DNA from 3 places in the Pseudomonas sp. AK181 genome. Region 2 is predicted to be linked to each of the others. Evidence: predicted binding sites of a transcription regulator. Region 2 holds the regulator's gene; each other region holds the start of a gene.
What was found. Region 2 encodes FliA, which starts transcription of late flagellar genes. Its sites were predicted from a motif close to CTAAAGTTTNNNNNNNNNNNGCCGNTAA; they were not measured.

Region 1: the regulator FliA is predicted to act here: its motif matches at 3,594-3,621, upstream of V8689_RS11060 (methyl-accepting chemotaxis protein).
Region 3: the regulator FliA is predicted to act here: its motif matches at 1,816-1,843, upstream of V8689_RS13660 (methyl-accepting chemotaxis protein).

The regions. Positions count from the first base shown of each region.
Region 1 covers NZ_CP146348.1:2,304,836-2,310,714, reverse strand. The annotation lists partial or broken gene V8689_RS11075 (methyl-accepting chemotaxis protein) at 262-852, opposite strand; partial or broken gene V8689_RS11070 (cache domain-containing protein) at 1,168-1,941, opposite strand; gene V8689_RS11065 (Na+/H+ antiporter family protein) at 2,108-3,427, opposite strand; gene V8689_RS11060 (methyl-accepting chemotaxis protein) at 3,657-5,804, shown strand.
Region 2 covers NZ_CP146348.1:4,351,727-4,357,605, forward strand. The annotation lists gene V8689_RS19820 (chemotaxis protein CheA) at 1-1,664, opposite strand, end outside; gene V8689_RS19825 (protein phosphatase CheZ) at 1,676-2,464, opposite strand; gene V8689_RS19830 (chemotaxis response regulator CheY) at 2,483-2,857, opposite strand; gene fliA (RNA polymerase sigma factor FliA) at 3,025-3,765, opposite strand; gene fleN (flagellar synthesis regulator FleN) at 3,762-4,595, opposite strand; gene flhF (flagellar biosynthesis protein FlhF) at 4,701-5,879, opposite strand, start outside.
Region 3 covers NZ_CP146348.1:2,957,071-2,962,949, forward strand. The annotation lists gene dctM (C4-dicarboxylate TRAP transporter large permease protein DctM) at 1-67, shown strand, start outside; gene V8689_RS13660 (methyl-accepting chemotaxis protein) at 115-1,749, opposite strand; gene V8689_RS13665 (undecaprenyl-diphosphate phosphatase) at 1,976-2,806, shown strand; gene V8689_RS13670 (DUF1294 domain-containing protein) at 2,803-3,186, shown strand; gene V8689_RS13675 (MmcQ/YjbR family DNA-binding protein) at 3,175-3,531, opposite strand; gene V8689_RS13680 (LysR substrate-binding domain-containing protein) at 3,528-4,436, opposite strand; gene V8689_RS13685 (FMN-dependent NADH-azoreductase) at 4,562-5,173, shown strand; gene V8689_RS13690 (alpha/beta hydrolase family protein) at 5,365-5,879, shown strand, end outside.

The DNA.
Region 1 (5,879 bases), 2.0 Mb from region 2:
TGGTTACTTTCGCGCTTTTCGAAAGTGACCCGCCGTCAGGCGGAACCCCAAGTAGCCGTTACCGCAGGAATGGATATGTACACAATCCAACTGTGTTGACTGCCAGGCCGCTTTCGCGAGCAAGCCCGCACACATTTGGAACGCGGGCGTCAGGTAGATAAGCGTCGGCTGTCAGGCCGTCACGGGAGCAAGCTCCCTCGCCACAGGTTCAGCGTCGCACCAAAATTGTGTAGATACCTATGCTGCCATGGATTGAATGGATCAGATCCTGAACTGGCCCACCAACTGCCCCAGGCGCTGGCCCAGGTCTGCCAGGCTGCGAGACGTCTGAGCACCCAACTGGGTTTCGTCCGCCACGCTGTCTACCGCTACGGCAATCTGATGCACGCTGCGGTTGATCTCTTCCGCCACGGCGGTCTGCTCTTCGGCGGCGCTGGCGATCTGGGCGTTCATTGAATTAATGGTGCCAATCAGTTGCGCCATGGTGTCCAGGGACGCGCCGGCTTGGTTGGCCTGGGCCGAGGTGCCGTCGCCGGCATCGCTGGAGCGGCGCATCGCGTCCACGGCCGCCTCGGTGCCTTTTTGCAGGCGATCGATCATGCCCTGGATTTCCTGGGTACTGGTTTGGGTGCGGCTGGCCAGGGCACGCACTTCATCGGCGACCACGGCAAAGCCACGCCCGGCCTCCCCGGCCCGTGCGGCCTCGATGGCCGCGTTGAGCGCCAACAGGTTGGTTTGTTCGGCGATGGAGCGGATCACGCCGAGCACGCTGACAATCGACGATACATCCTGCTGCAGGCTGTCCAGGGACACGCCGCTGCTGCGGATGTCGTTCACCAGCGCGTGGATCTGCGCGATGCTGCCGTCCACCACGCGCTTGGCGGCCTGGCCTTCGGCGTCGGTCTGCTGCGCAGCGACGGCGGCGCCCTGGGCACTGCGCGCCACTTCGTGGGCGGCCGAGGACATCTGGTTGATCGCGGTGGCCACCTGGTCGGTCTCGTGGCGCTGGCGTTCCATGGCCTGCTCGGAGCGCTGGGCCTGGTCGGACACCTGGCTCACCAGCCCGGTGAGTTGGGCGGTCATGTCGGTGATCTGGCGCACCAGGCCGTGGATTTTATCGACAAAGCGGTTGAATGCACCGGCCAGGTCGCCGAGTTCATCCTGGCTGGTAATGGCCAGGCGGCGGGTCAGGTCGCCTTCACCGGCTGCGATGTCATCGAGGTTGGCTTTCATCAGGTGCAGCGGACGCAAGATGGTATTGGCCAGCAGCATGCCCACGGCGGCGATCACCAGCAACACCACCACGGCGACGCCGAGGATGCTCAGCAGCACGCCTTGCATGCGTGTCTCGACTTTGGCCTGCACCACCGCCACCTGGGCGTCGATGCCATCGAGGTTCACCGAGGTGCCGATCACCATGTCCCACTTGGGCAGGTATTCGGTATAGCCGAGCTTGGGCACCAGCTCGGTCTGGCCGGGCTGGGTCGAGCTGTATTGCAGGTAGTGGGTGCCGTCCTTGCCGACCTTGACCAGGTCGCGGTTGACGTAGACGCCGTTGGGGTCGCGGTTGTCCTTGAAGCTTTTGCCCACGCCGTCCGGGCTGTTGCCCTTGAACAGGCGGATGGTCTCGGAGTCGTAGCCGAAGAAATAGCCGTCTTTGCCGTAGCTGGTATTGGACAGCAACTTGACCACCTGCGCCCGCGCCGCACTGTCGCCGGGGGCTGCCGCGTCGTAGAGCGGCTTGATGGTGGTCATGGCCACCTCGACATAACCTTGCAGGGTGGCTTTGGCGTCGTTGAGCAGGCGCTGGCGGGTTTCATCCACTTCGTTGCGGGCCTGGCCCTGCAGAATCCACACGGTGGTCAGGCTAATGACCACGGCAAACAACAACACCGGCACGACAGCAAGGGCCAGGACTTTGGCCTTCAAACTCAGACGCATGGCTTTTCTCTCTTGTTAGTGGCGACTTGAGAGGTTAACGGCCATGTGAGCAATTTCTGTAGGAGCGAGCTTGCTCGCGAAGAACCTGAGAGCACTGCGGGGTGCCAGGTTGCCCGCGTTATCGTTGACGCTTTTCGCGAGCAAGCTCGCTCCTACAGGAACCTCGTCAGAGCGTCATCGCAGCCAGCCAGCCGAACGCCAGCAGTGGCAGGTTGTAGTGCAGGAAGGTCGGCACCACGGTGTCCCAGATGTGGTGGTGCTGGCCGTCGATGTTCAGGCCGGAGGTGGGCCCGAGGGTGGAGTCCGACGCGGGCGAACCGGCGTCGCCCAAGGCTCCGGCGGTACCGACGATGCACACGATGGCCAACGGGCTGAAGCCCAGTTGCACACACAGCGGTACGAAAATCGCCGCGAGGATCGGCACGGTGGAAAACGACGAGCCGATGCCCATGGTCACCAACAACCCCACCAGCAGCATCAACAACGCGCCGACGCCTCGGCTATGGCCGATGAACGCTGCCGAGGCCTGCACCAGCGAATTCACGTCGCCGGTGGCCTTGAGCACTTCGGCAAAGCCTGAGGACGCGATCATGATGAAGCCGATCATCGCCATCATCTTCATGCCTTCGGTGAACAGGTCATCGGTGTCGCGCCAGCGCACGATGCCCGACACCGAGAAGATCAGGAACCCGGCCAGGGCGCCGATGATCATCGAGTCCAGCCACAACTGGATGATGAACGCCGAGGCAATCGCCAGGCCGGCCACCAGCAGGGTCAGCGGGTTGTACTGCACTGCCACTTGCTCGACCCGTTCGATTTTCTTCAGGTCGTACACACGCTTTTTGCGGTAGCTGATCAACACCGCCACCAGCAGGCCCACCACCATGCCCAGCGCCGGCAGGCCCATGGCGTGGGTGACATTGACCCCGCTGATATCCACCCCGCTCTTGGCGACGTTGGCCAGCAGGATCTGATTGAGGAAGATATTGCCAAAGCCCACCGGCAGAAACATGTACGGGGTGATCAGGCCGAAGGTCATCACGCAGGCGATCAGGCGACGGTCCAGCTGCAGCTTGGTCAGCACATACAACAGCGGCGGTACCAGCAGCGGAATAAACGCAATGTGGATCGGCAAGATGTTCTGCGAGGCAATCGCCACCACCCACAACAGGCCGATCAGCAGCCATTTGACGTGGTTGCCACCGCTGGCGTCCTGGCGGTCCACCAGCAGCAAGGCTTTGTCCGCCAGGGCATGGGCCAGCCCGGACTTGGCAATCGCCACGGCGAAAGCCCCGAGCAATGCGTAGGACAAGGCCACGGTTGCGCCGCCGCCCAGCCCGCCGTTGAAGGCCTTGAGCGTGGCTTCGATACCCAGGCCACCGGTCAAGCCGCCCACCAGGGCGCCGACGATAATGGCGATGACCACGTGCACGCGGGACAGGCTGAGTACCAGCATGGTGCCGACCGCGGCGATGACTGCGTTAATCATGGTTACCTCAAGCAGAAACAAAAAAGACAGGCATGCCCGCGCGCGGCCCATGGGAACAGCTGCCGGCGTGCAGGCTTGAAAGAGGTCTTATTAGAGGGCGCGCACTTTGCAGGAGCTGGGCTGTCATGTCAAAAACTGTGGTGAGTGAACTCCTTTTCAACAGATAAAGAATTGCAGGCGCCCGCCGATAAGCTGTCTCTATGTGCTTTCAGGTAAGGATGTCCCGATGTCGCTCAGGCAGCTCTCCATTCAATGGAAAATCACCCTGCTGGCGGGCCTGTGCCTGCTGGGGATCGTGACCCTGCTGGTGGGTCTGTCGCTGTATCGCATGGCGCAGAGCTCGCAGCAGGTCAAGGCGTCCAGCATGCAGATGCTCGACGAAGCCGCCCAGTCGCGCATCGAGGCCCAAGGTGAAGTGCAGGCGCTGGGCATTCGCCAACAGTTCATGGATGCCTACCAATACGGCCACGGTTTTTCCCGCCAGGTGCTGTTTTTGCGCGAGCAGGCCGAGAAGCGCTTTCTCGATGCCTTTGACACCCGTGAAGACTTGACCCGCCAGGTCAAGGCCGCCCTGCAAGCCAACCCCGACCTGCTCGGCCTGTCGCTGGTGTTCGAAGCCAATGCGCTGGACGGCAAGGACGAACTGTTCGCCAACCAGGCGGAACTGGGCAGCAATAACAAAGGCCGTTTCGCGCTGTACTGGTCGCAACCGACGCCGGGGAAAATCACCTCGATGGCGCTGCCCGAGAGCGACATGGCCGACACCTCCATCGGCCCCAGCGGCGAAAAGGCCAACGCCTGGTTCACTTGCCCGCGCACGACCCTCAAACCCTGTGTGATCGAACCTTATTTTTATGTGATCGACGGCCAGAACGTGCTGATGACCAGCATCGTGTTCCCGCTGATGGTCAACGGCAAAGTCATCGCCTCGCTGTCGGTGGACATCAACCTCAACAGCTTGCAGGCGGTCAGCCAGCAGGCCAGCGGGAAACTGTACGACGGCCAGACCCAGGTCAGCATTCTCAGCGCCACTGGCTTATTGGCCGGCTACAGCCCCGACGCCAGCAAACTCAGCCAACGCCTGGAGCAGGTCGACCCGGCCAGCGGCGCGCAGTTGATCAGTGCCCTGGCCAGCAGTACCCAGACTCACAGCCTGCGCACCGACCATCAACTCAAGGTACTGGCGCCTTTTGCACCGATTCCCGGCGGCAAGGCCTGGGGCGTATTGCTGGATGTACCGGAACAAGTCCTGGTCGCCCCCGCCGAAGCGCTGAAAAACCAGCTGGACGCCGATAACGCCAAAGGCACTTTGTTGGAACTGGGCCTGGGCCTGCTGGCCGCGGTGGTCGGTTTGATCCTGGTGTGGCTGATGGCGCGCAGCGTGACCCGGCCGATCCTTGGCGTGGCGCACATGCTTGAGGATATCGCCAGCGGCGAAGGCGACCTGACCCGGCGCCTGGCCTATGCCAACAAGGACGAACTGGGCCAATTGGCCGGCTGGTTCAACCGCTTCCTCGACAAGCTGCAGCCGATCATTGCCGAGGTCAAACGCTCGGTGCAGGATGCCCGCGGCACCGCCGACCAGTCCGCCGCCATTGCCACGCAAACCAGCGCCGGCATGGAGCAGCAGTACCGCCAGGTGGATCAGGTGGCCACCGCGTCCCACGAAATGAGCGCCACCGCCCAGGACGTGGCCCGCAGCGCCGCCCAAGCGGCCCAAGCCGCACGGGATGCCGACCAGGCGACCCGCCAAGGCTTGACCGTTATCGACCGCACCACCGTCAACATTGGCGAGCTCGCCGCCGACATGAGCACTGCCATGGCCCAGGTAGAAGGCTTGGCCGCCAACAGCGAACAGATCGGCTCGGTACTCGAAGTAATTCGCGGCATCGCCGAGCAGACCAACCTGTTGGCGCTCAACGCCGCCATCGAAGCCGCTCGCGCCGGTGAAGCCGGCCGCGGTTTTGCCGTGGTCGCCGACGAAGTGCGCAACCTGGCGCGACGCACCCAGGAATCGGTGGAAGAAACCCGCCTGGTGATCGAACAATTGCAAACCGGTACCAGCGACGTGGTCGGTTCCATGGGCAACAGATATCGCCAGGCCCAGGGCAGCGTCGAACAGGTGGGCCAGGCCGTGACGGCCTTGCGCCAGATTGGCGATGCGGTCACGGTGATCAGCGACATGAACCTGCAAATCGCCAGCGCCGCCGAAGAGCAAAGCGCGGTGGCCGAAGAGATCAACAGCAACGTGGCGACCATTCGCGATGTGACCGAGTCGTTGTCGGAGCAGGCCAATGAATCGGCGCGGGTCAGCCAGGCGTTGAACAGCCTGGCGAACCAGCAGCAGGGGTTGATGGATCAGTTCAGGGTCTGAATGTAGCAAGGCTTTTCTGTGGGAGCCGGGCTTGCCCGCGATGCAGACACCTCGGTACTTCAGGCAAACCGAGTC
Region 2 (5,879 bases):
ACGTCGGATATCTCGGTCTTGGTCGAAAAGCCCGGGGCGAAGATCAGGTTGTAGCACTCGGTGTCGGTCAGGCGGTCGGCGGCGTCCTTGTCCATCACGCCGCGCTTGACCGCGATATTGCGCAAGATGGTCGGGTCCATGCCTTTGCCGTCATCGGTGATCGACAGCAGGATGTGGTCGCCCTCTTGCTCCGCCGCCAAAATCACTTTGCCGTTGCGGGACTTACCGGCGGCTTCGCGTTCTTCCGGGGTTTCTACGCCGTGGTCGACCGCGTTGCGCACCAAGTGGACCAGCGGGTCGGCCAGGGCCTCGACAAGGTTTTTGTCGAGGTCGGTTTCTTCGCCCACCAGTTCCAGGTTGATTTCTTTCTTGAGCTGGCGTGCCAGGTCGCGAACCAGACGCGGGAAACGACCGAAGACTTTCTTGATCGGCTGCATCCGCGTTTTCATCACCGCGGTTTGCAGGTCGGCGGTGACCACGTCGAGGTTCGACACGGCCTTCTGCATGGCTTCGTCGCCGCTGTTCAGGCCCAGGCGCACCAGGCGGTTACGCACCAGCACCAGTTCGCCCACCATGTTCATGATGTCGTCCAGGCGCGCGGTATCTACGCGCACGGTGGTTTCGGCTTCGCTGGCGGGCTTTTCCGCTGCTGCCGGCGCCGCTGCACGCGCAGGGGCCGGGGCGGCGGCAGGTGCAGGCTTGGCAGCCGGCGCAGGTTTGGCAGCAACCGGTGCCGCAGTGGCAGCGGCTGGCGCTGCAACCGGGGCGGCAGCGGCCGGGGCCACTTCGCTGAACTTGCCTTTGCCGTGCAACTCGTCGAGCAGGGCTTCGAATTCGTGATCAGAGATCAGCCCGTCGCCGGCCGGTGCGGCACTGGCCGCTGGCGCAGCGGCGGCCGTGGCAGCAACCTCGGGCAGGGCTTCGGCCACAAAGGTGCCTTTGCCATGCAATTGGTCGAGCAGTGCCTCGAATTCGTCGTCGGTAATGTCGGTGCTGGCGTTGGCAGCGGGCGCTTCTGGCGCTGCGGCAGGCGGTGCCACGGCATCTGCTGCGAACTGGCCTTTGCCGTGCAACTGGTCGAGCAACGACTCGAACTCGGCGTCGGTAATGTCTTCACTGCTCGGCGTCGCGACAGGCTGCACCGGCGATTCCGCTTGGGCCTTGACCGCGCTGAGGGAGTTGAGCAGTTGTTCGAACTCGCTGTCGGTCACGTCCGGCTCGGCTTGCGCCACCGGCTCCGGCGCGGCCTCGACCACCGGCGCAGCCGCGGTGTCGGCAGGTTCGGCCAGGCGCGCCAGGGCGGCCAGCAGTTCCGGCGTGGCGGCAGTGATCGGTGCACGTTCACGCACCTGGCTGAACATGCCGTTGACCGCATCCAGTGCTTCGAGAATTACGTCCATCAGTTCCGAGTCGACGTGACGCTCACCCTTGCGCAGGATGTCGAAAACGTTCTCGGCGATGTGACAGCACTCCACCAGCTCATGGAGCTGGAGGAAGCCGGCGCCCCCTTTTACAGTGTGAAAACCGCGAAAAATTGCATTGAGCAGGTTCGCATCATCCGGTCGGCTTTCCAGCTCGACCAGTTGTTCGGACAGTTGCTCTAGAATTTCGCCGGCCTCTACAAGGAAATCCTGAAGGATTTCTTCATCGGCGCCGAAGCTCATGTGGGTGCTCCTTAGAAGCCTAAACTGGATAACAGGTCATCTACGTCATCCTGACCTGACACAACGTCTTCACGTTTATCGGCATGAATCTGCGGACCTTCACCCTTGGCGAGATGTTTTTGTGGATCTTTTTCCGAGAGGATCGCTTCGCGGTCATGTTCGATGCCGGCAAAACGATCGACCTGGCCGGCCATCAGCACCAATTTGAGCAAGTTGCTTTCCACTTCGGTGACCAACTGGGTCACGCGCTTGATCACCTGACCGGTAAGGTCCTGGTAATCCTGGGCCAGCAGAATGTCGTTGAGGTTGCTGGCCACCGTGCGGTTTTCCTGTTCGCTGCGCGACAGGAACCCGTCGACGCGACGCGCCAATTCACGAAACTCTTCAGCACCGACTTCGCGGCGCATGAAGCGGCCCCAGTCCTGGCTCAAGGCCTGGGCTTCGGTGGCCATGCCATTAACCAGAGGCGTGGCGTTTTCCACCAGGTCCATGGTGCGGTTGGCCGCCGCCTCGGTCAGCCTGACCACATAGGACAAGCGCTCGGTGGCATCGGTGATCTGGGAAATTTCTTCGGCCTGGGGCATGCGCGGGTCAATCTGGAAATTGACGATTGCGCTGTGCAGTTCGCGTGTGAGCTTGCCCACTTCCTGGTACAGGCCGCGGTCACGGGTCTGGTTAAGCTCATGGATCAACTGCACCGCATCGGCGAACTGGCCTTTTTCCAGGCTGTCGACCAACTGGTGAGCATGTTTTTTCAGGGTCGACTCAAAGTCGCCCTGTGACGTTTCGTTATGCTCCATAGCTCCCCCGCGATGGCATTAGCCGTGGATGCGTTCGAAGATTTTCTCGATCTTCTCTTTCAAGGCCAGTGCCGTGAATGGCTTGACCACGTAACCGTTGACCCCGGCTTGGGCGGCTTCGATGATCTGTTCACGCTTGGCTTCGGCGGTCACCATCAGCACAGGCAGGCTGCGCAGTTTTTCATCGGCGCGCACGTGGCGCAGCAGGTCGATACCAGTCATGCCCGGCATGTTCCAGTCGGTCACCAGAAAGTCGATGCTCCCGCTGTTGAGAATCGGAATGGCCGTCAGGCCGTCATCCGCCTCGACCGTGTTGGTGAACCCAAGGTCACGCAACAGGTTTTTAATGATCCGCCGCATCGTTGAGAAGTCATCAACGATGAGGATTTTCATGTTCTTGTCCAATTCGACCTCCAAGCAGTCTTAAACGCGCCCAGCACCTGGACGCGCCATTTCAATCAACAGGCGTTACACAAAAAGGACTGCCCAGGGCACCACGGTACTCACCCGCAAAACCCTGCGGTTTCACGGTAGCGTCTGCAGTGTCCCCACACTGCCTGTCAGCGCGCGCGCCACTCGGCCAATCGCCCCCGCAAGCGGGCTGCGCACTGGCTATGCAACTGGCTGACACGCGATTCGCTGACCCCCAGGACCTCACCGATTTCCTTGAGGTTCAGCTCTTCGTCGTAGTACAGCGCCAGCACCAGCCGCTCACGCTCCGGCAAGTTGGCGATTGCATCGGCCAACGCGCCCTGGAAACGTTCGTCTTCCAGGTCGCGTGACGGCTCCGTATGCGCGCTCGCGCCGTCCTCGTGCAGCCCTTCGTGTTCGCCGTCCTGTAAAAGGTCGTCGAAACTGAACAGGCGGCTGCCCAAGGTATCGTTCAAAATCCCGTAGTAATCGTCGAGACTCAATTGGAGTTCGGCCGCAACTTCATGATCTTTAGCGTCACGACCGGTTTTTGCTTCAATTGCACGAATTGCATCACTGACCATGCGCGTATTGCGGTGTACCGAACGCGGCGCCCAATCGCCTTTACGCACTTCATCGAGCATCGCGCCACGGATACGGATACCCGCATACGTTTCGAAACTGGCACCCTTGCTGGCGTCGTATTTGGTCGAGACTTCGAGCAGGCCGATCATGCCGGCCTGGATCAAGTCTTCAACCTGCACACTCGCGGGCAGGCGCGCCAACAGGTGATAGGCAATGCGTTTGACCAGCGGCGCGTAGCGCTCGATCAATTCGCCCTGGCTGTCACGTGCCGACTTTTTGTAAAGGTTGTAGCCGCTGGATGTCATAGCACCGGTCCTGCGCTCGTCTGATGCACCAAACGCTCGACGAAAAACTCCAGATGCCCCCGCGGGTTGGCGGGCAACGGCCAGGTATCGACCTTCTGGGCAATGGCCTTGAACGCCAGTGCGCATTTCGAACGAGGGAACGCTTCATAGACCGCACGCTGCTTTTGCACGGCCTTGCGCACACACTCGTCATAGGGAACTGCGCCGACGTATTGTAAAGCCACATCGAGGAAGCGATCCGTGACCTTGGTCAACTTGGCGAACAGGTTGCGCCCTTCCTGCGGGCTCTGGGCCATGTTGGCCAGCACGCGAAAGCGGTTCATGCCGTAGTCACGGTTAAGCAGTTTGATCAGTGCGTAGGCATCGGTGATCGAGGTGGGCTCGTCGCACACCACCAGCAGCACTTCTTGCGCGGCGCGCACAAAGCTGACCACGGATTCGCCGATGCCGGCGGCGGTGTCGATCACCAGCACGTCGAGGTTGTCGCCGATGTCGCTGAACGCCTGGATCAACCCGGCATGCTGCGCGGGGCTCAGGTGCACCATGCTCTGGGTGCCCGAGGCCGCCGGCACGATGCGAATGCCTCCGGGGCCCTGGAGCAGCACATCGCGCAGCTCACAGCGGCCCTCGATCACATCGGCCAGGGTATGTTTGGGTGTCAGCCCCAGCAGAACGTCCACGTTCGCCAAGCCCAGGTCAGCATCCAGCAGCATGACGCGACGGCCAAGCTCTGCCAGGGCCAGGGACAAATTCACTGACACGTTAGTTTTCCCGACGCCACCTTTGCCGCCGGTCACCGCGATCACCTGTACGGGATGCATGCTGCCCATTTTATTTCTTTACCTTGTCTTGCTTAGACGCAGGCTACATGGCTTGGCCGCGTGAATCGCTTGCAGACCATCGATGTAGGTACATTTCACGGTGTTCATCCTGCCTCAACCCACCCGTTTAGCCGGGTGGTGGTAAAGGTCGGCGAACATATCGGCCATCGCTTCCTCGCTAGGCTCGTCTTGCATTTGCACACTCACGGCACGGCTGACCAACTGATGACGGCGCGGCAGATGCAGATCATCCGGGATCCGCGGCCCGTCGGTGAGGTAGGCAACCGGTAATTCATGGCTGATGGCCAGGCTCAATACCTCGCCCAGGCTCGCGGTTTCGTCGAGCTTGGTGAGGATGCAGCCGGCCAGGCCGCAACGCTTGTAGCTGTGATAGGCAGCGGTAAGAACCTGTTTCTGGCTGGTGGTTGCAAGCACCAGGTAATTTTTCGACTTGATGCCACGCCCGGCCAGGCTTTCGAGCTGCATGCGCAGCGCCGGGTCGCTGGCTTGCAGGCCGGCGGTGTCGATCAGCACCACGCGCTTGCGCAGCAACGGCTCGAGGGCATTGGCCAGGGACTGGCCCGGGTCGACATGGGTCACCGGCACGTTGAGGATGCGGCCCAGGGTCTTGAGCTGCTCCTGGGCGCCGATGCGGTAGCTGTCCATGCTCACCAGCGCGATATTCTGCGCGCCATACTTCAGCACATAACGGGCGGCCAGCTTGGCCAGGGTGGTGGTCTTGCCCATGCCGGCGGGGCCGACCATGGCGATCACACCGCCCTCTTCCAGAGGTTCGATTTCCGGCGTGGCGATCATGCGCGCCAGATGCGCCAGCAACATGCGCCAGGCCTGGCGGGGCTCTTCGACTTCAGCGGTCAAGGCCAGCAGGTCGCGGGACAACGGGCCGGACAGGCCGATGCGTTGCAGGCGACGCCACAGGTTGGCTTGCTGCGGCTTGCTGCCTTGCAGTTGGGTCCAGGCCAGCGAGCCGAGCTGCACTTCGAGCAATTCACGCAGGCCGTTGAGTTCAAAACGCATCGAGTCGATCACGCGCTGGTCAACTGCGGCCGCCGGGGCAGGCGCTGCAGGACGCGGCGGTTCGACGAACGTGGGCTCAACCAGCGGCTCGGCGGCGGTCAGCGGCAGGCCGGCAAACAACTGGCGATTGGTGCTGGCATCGCTGTCGCCACGCATGCTCAGTTCAGCCTGGGCCGACACAATGCGCGAGGCGGTCTTGCGCAGCTCGTCTTCGAGTTCCATGTTCGGCACGCGCGGGGCCAGCGCCTGAGGCGT
Region 3 (5,879 bases), 1.4 Mb from region 2:
GTTCCTGATCATGGTCACTTACCTGCCGTTCATTTCCCTCGCGCTGCCGCAGTGGCTGGGGATGTGAGGCCGCTAGGCGGTGGGAGAGGGCAGCCCTCCCACCGTTGAGGGGCGTCAGACCTTGAACTGACGCAAAAGCCCATCAAGCTGTTCACTCAAGCCACGCAACTGTGCACTCGCCACGCTGGATTGTTCCGCCGCCAGCGCGGTGCTGTGGGACAGCCCGGCCGCTTGGGTGACGTTCTGGTTGATGTCTTCCACCACGTGGGCCTGTTGCAGGGTGGCGCTGGCAATCGAGGCGTTCAGGCCGTTGAGGTTGTGCAGCGCCTGGCCGATGGCGGTGAGGCTCGCGCCCGCCTGGCCGGCTTGTTCGATGGTCAGTTGCGAGGCGCTGTGGCTGTCGCTGATCACCTTGACCGCCGCTTCCGAGTGGCCTTGCAGGCGCTCGATCATCACCTGGATCTCGGCGGTGGATTTCTGCGTGCGCTGGGCCAGTAGGCGCACCTCATCGGCGACCACCGCAAACCCACGGCCTTGCTCACCGGCGCGGGCGGCTTCGATGGCGGCGTTGAGGGCGAGCAGGTTGGTCTGGTCGGCGATGGAGCGGATCACTTCCAGTACGCCGCCGATCTGCGTGCTTTCGCTGGAGAGCGTGCGGATCACCTCAACAGCCTGGCTGATAGTGGTGGAGAGCTGGTCGATCTGCTGCAAGCTGCCGTCGATATTGACCTGGCCCTGTTGTGCCTGGGCCTGGGCATCGCGCATTTCGCTGGCGGCGTGCTCGGCATTCTTCGCTACGTCTTGCACGCCGTAGGTGACTTCGTTGATGGCGGTGGCCACCAGTTCCATCTGCTGCGATTGCTGCTGGCTGCGGTCGTGGGCCTGGCTGGCGTTGTGGCCCAGCTCGGTGGACGACTGGCCCAGGGCGTTTGCGCACACCTGCAACTGGCCGACCACCTGGCGCAGCTTGGCGGTGAAGCTATTGAAGTGCTGGGCCAGTTGCGTCAATTCGTCACGGCCGTGGGTGTCGAGGCTGTGGGTCAGGTCGCTTTCGCCGCTGGCGATATTGCCCATGGCATTCACCGCCGCCTGCAACGGCTGCACGATGCTGCGGGCAATCAGCACCACCAGCACGGCCATCATCAACGCAATGCCCAGGCCAATCGCCGAGGCCTTCCACACCTGGCCCCTGAATTCGGCCTGCACATCGTCCACGTAGACGCCGGAGCCGATGATCCAGCCCCAGGGTTCGAACAGTTGGATGTACGAGGTTTTCTCTACCGGCGCTTCGGCGCCGGGCTTTGGCCAGCGGTAGTTGACGATGCCGGCGCCCTTGGCCTTGGCCAGGCTCACGAATTCGTTGAACACGGCGAAACCATCCGGGTCGCGAATCGCCGAGAGGTTCTGGCCGTCGAGCTTGGGGTTGGCCGCGTGCATGATCATCACGGGGGTGAGGTCGTTGATCCAGAAGTAGTCGTCGTGGTCATAACGCAGGCCGCGCACGGCGCTCAAGGCCTGTTGTTGCGCGGCGTCGCGGGTCAGTACGCCGGTTTTTTCCAGGTTCTGGTAATAGCTGAGTACGCCACTGGCGGTCTGTACCACGTGCTGGGTCTGCTGGCGCTTGGCCTGGTAGAGGTCGCCGTGGATCTGGTTGAGCATCAACAGCCCCAAGGCCAGCAGCATCAACACGGCGACTATCAGGATCAGCCAAAGGCGGCGGCTGATCGACATGCTGCGCAAACTGTTCATCGTCCTGTCACTCCCTGCTCTTTATAATTGTGGTGCTGCTTCGAGATTTCCGGCGTGTCTGATAGGCTTTCGGCCCGGAATCGGAAAACCTGAGTACTGCCTGATTTTTCACGGAATTTTTGCAGACCGGCGTTGAGAATCAACCGCGGGCGCTTGTGTGCGCTCGTCGTCAGTGAACTTAAAAAAGACTAAGAGGCATGCCCCGTGCATGACCTTTGGAGACAGCATGGATTTTTGGACCGCCATACAGGCATTGATTCTCGGCATCGTCGAGGGGCTTACGGAGTTCTTGCCGATCTCCAGCACCGGCCACCAGATCATCGTCGCCGACCTGATCAATTTTGGCGGCGAGCGTTTCGAAGCCTTCAATATCATCATCCAGCTGGGCGCGATCCTGGCGGTAGTCTGGGAGTTTCGGCGCAAGATCTTTGACGTGGTCATCGGCCTGCCGACCCAGCCCAAAGCCCGGCGTTTCACGGTCAACCTGATCATTGCCGTATTGCCGGCAGTGGTACTTGGGGTGATCTTCGCCGACCTGATCAAGCACTACCTGTTCAACCCGATCACCGTGGCCACGGCGCTGGTGGTGGGCGGCGTGATCATGTTGTGGGCTGAACGCCGCCAACATGCGGTGCGGGCTGAGACCGTCGATGACATCACCTGGAAAGACGCCCTGAAGGTCGGCCTGGCCCAGTGCCTGGCCATGATCCCGGGCACCTCGCGTTCTGGTGCGACGATCATCGGCGGCCTGTTGTTCGGCCTGTCACGCAAGACCGCCACCGAGTTCTCGTTCTTCCTGGCGATGCCGACCATGGTTGGTGCAGCGGTGTACTCGGGCTATAAGTACCGTGACCTGTTCCAGCCCGCGGACTTGCCGGTGTTCGCCATTGGCTTTGTCACCTCGTTCATCTTCGCGATGATTGCGGTCAAGGCCCTGCTCAAGTTCATCGCCAGCCACAGCTACGCGGCGTTTGCCTGGTACCGGATTGCCTTTGGCCTGGTGATCCTGGCGACCTGGCAATTCGGCTGGATCGACTGGACTGCGGTCAAGCCATGAGCATCCAGCACCCACGCCTGAAGGCGCTGCTTTTTGTGCTGCTGTGTGCCGCGCCGCTGCTGGGCTCGGCCTTGCTGTGGTATCGCGGCGAAACGGTCATCCCGTTGATGGCCTACGGCGTGGTCAGCGTGGTGGCGTTCTTCCTGTACTGGAGCGATAAGCGCAAGGCCCAGACCGAAGGCTGGCGCACCCCGGAAAACATCCTGCATGCGGTGGAGTTAGCGGGCGGTTGGCCGGGGGCGTTGATCGCCCAGCAGGTGTTCCGGCACAAGACGCGCAAGGTGTCTTACCAGGTGCTGTTCTGGGTGATTGTGCTGTTGCACCAGGTGTTCTGGCTGGACCAGTTGTTCCTCGGCGGCACCTTGCTGTCAATCCTCTAGCCGTAAGCCAATCTGCGTGCGCTTGGGCAGCTTGCTCACCACCAACTGGTGGGAGCGCTGCAACAAGCCGCGCAGTTCCTCAGCGCCCAAAGGGTAGGGCGTGTTCATGATGACCCACTGGGCCCTGGCCAGGTAAGGCGCCGGGTGAATGCCCGGCCGGTCGACGTGGCCCAGGAACAGTTCTTTGTCGACCTTGAAGGCCAGCGATTCACCGCGCAGGTTCTGCAAGGCGAACATCTTGTTGCCGGCAATCGAAAACACCCGCACGCCGCCCCATTTATAGTCTTCCCGTGCGCCTGGCAGGCTCAGGCAGAAACGCGCGACTTGTTCTTCTGTCATGCTCATAACAGCCGATCTCCACAGCCTTTGAAGCCTTCTTCCAGATAGTCGATCCAGGCCCGGATAGCCGGCAGCACACCGCGCCGATGCGGGTACACCGCCTGCAGCCAGCCGCCCGGCAATGACCATTGCGGCAGCAGTTGCACCAGCCGGCCGCTGGCCAGTTCTTCTTCGCAGTACATCATCGGCAGTATCGTAAAGCCCACGCCCATGATGGCGCTGGCCTTGCGCACGATAAAGTCCTCGATGCCCAGGCGCGCCTCCATCACCAGCTCATGGGTATTGCCCTGGGGGTCGATGATGCGTTGGTGCACCATTCGGTCTGCCTCAAGTGCGCCGAGGATGGGCAGTTGCTTGAGGTCTTCCAGGGTTTCGACCTGCCGATCACGCATGAACGCGGGGCTGGCTACCAGCACGGTGTGCGCCCGGCGCAGGCGTTTGGTCACCAGCAACGGGTCCTCATCGCCGTGTTCGCGCACGCGCAGTGCCACGTCAATGCCCTCGGCTACCAGGTCGACGCGGCGGTTCACCAGGGTCATGTCCAACTGCACCAACGGGTGGGCGGCCAGAAAACCTGCCACCAACTCCGGCAGGATGTGTTGGGCCAGGCCCACCGGGCAACTGACCCGCAGCCGCCCACGTGGCTCGCTGGACATGCTGGCCACGGCCTCGTCGGCCATTTCCGCTTCCAGCAGCATGGCCTGGCAGTGGCGCAAGTAGCGCTCACCCACGGCAGTGAGGGTCAGTTGCCGGGTGGTGCGTTGCAGCAGGCGTGCCCCCAGGCGGTCTTCCAGCTCGGCAATGCGCCGTGACAACCTGGATTTGGGAATCCCGAGTAGCCGGCCAGCCGCAGCAAAACCGCCGGCTTCGACGACTTTGGCGAAATAGTAGAGGTCGTTGAGGTCTTGCATGGTGGGCCTATTGTCCTGTCAGTGGGACAAACTATCGCATTTAAGCTGGCTTATCGACCATTGGTTTCATGCGTAGCATCACCACCATCTGATCGCCACTGTCGATCCCACCTCGGAGATCCATCATGAAACTGTTGCACATCGATTCCAGCATCCTCGGCGACAACTCGGCCTCCCGTCAGCTCAGCGCCGGTGTGGTCAAGGCATGGCAAGCCGCCCAACCGGGCGTGGAAGTGACTTACCGTGACCTCGCCAGCGAAGGCATCAACCATTTCTCTGGCGCTACCCTGGGCGCCCTGGGCACTGCCGCTGAACTGCGCGATGCGGCGCAAAAGCACGAGGCTGAACTGAGTGCATCGTCGCTGGCTGAGTTCCTCGCCGCCGATGCCGTGGTAGTCGGTGCGCCGATGTACAACTTCACCATTCCCACCCAGTTGAAAGCCTGGATCGACCGCATCGCGGTGGCCGGCCAGACCTTCCGCTACACCGAAGCCGGCCCTGAAGGCCTGTGCGGCAACAAGAAAGTCATTATTGTCTCCACCGCCGGCGGCCTGCATGCCGACCAAGCTTCGGGCGCTGCCCACGAAGGCTACTTGAAGCTGTTGTTCGGTTTCCTCGGTATCACCGACATCGAGATCGTCCGCGCTGAAGGCCTGGCCTACGGTGATGAAGTGCGCAGCAAAGCCATGAGCGACGCCAACGTGCGCATCAACGAGCAACTGTTCGCCGCTGCGTAAGGCTTATGTAAATTTGGCCTGTCCTCGGTTTCATTCTGAAACCGAGCGCCTAAACTCTGTATTCTGATCGCCTGAGCGCGAGCGGAGTACGGAGTTTTTTCGTTGTGGCCCAGGTTATGCAGACATCCATTCGATACCCTGGACTTTTTATTCGACAGGCCGGTTCTTGTGCAGCAAAGGTGGACATCCCCATGATGCGTCTTTGTGCTGTTTTGGTTCTTTCCCTGATTGGCGGCCTGGTTTCAGTGCACGCCGCGCCGGCACCGCACCCCCATTGGAGCGTGGGGTTTCATCGCATGAGTTTTCTCGACCCGCTGGATGCGCAGCCGATGAAAGCCATCGCGTTCTACCCCTCTACCGATGCCGAGCGCTCCACTGCGCTGGGCGCCTACCATGTGGCGGCCAGCGAAGATGCCAAGGTGGCGATCGGGCGATTCCCGATGCTGATGTTGTCCCACGGCAATACCGGCACGCCGCTGGCCCTGCATGACCTGGCCACCGCCTTGGCACGCAAGGGCTTTGTGGTGGTGGCGGTGCTGCATCCCGGGGACAACTACAAGGACCACAGCCGCCTGGGCACTGTGAGCAATTTATATGGTCGGCCGATCCAGATCTCCCAGGCGATCACCGCCGCCTTGGCCGAGCCGATGCTGTCGCCCTTTGTGGATATCGATCAGATCGGCGTCATCGGTTATTCCGCCGGTGG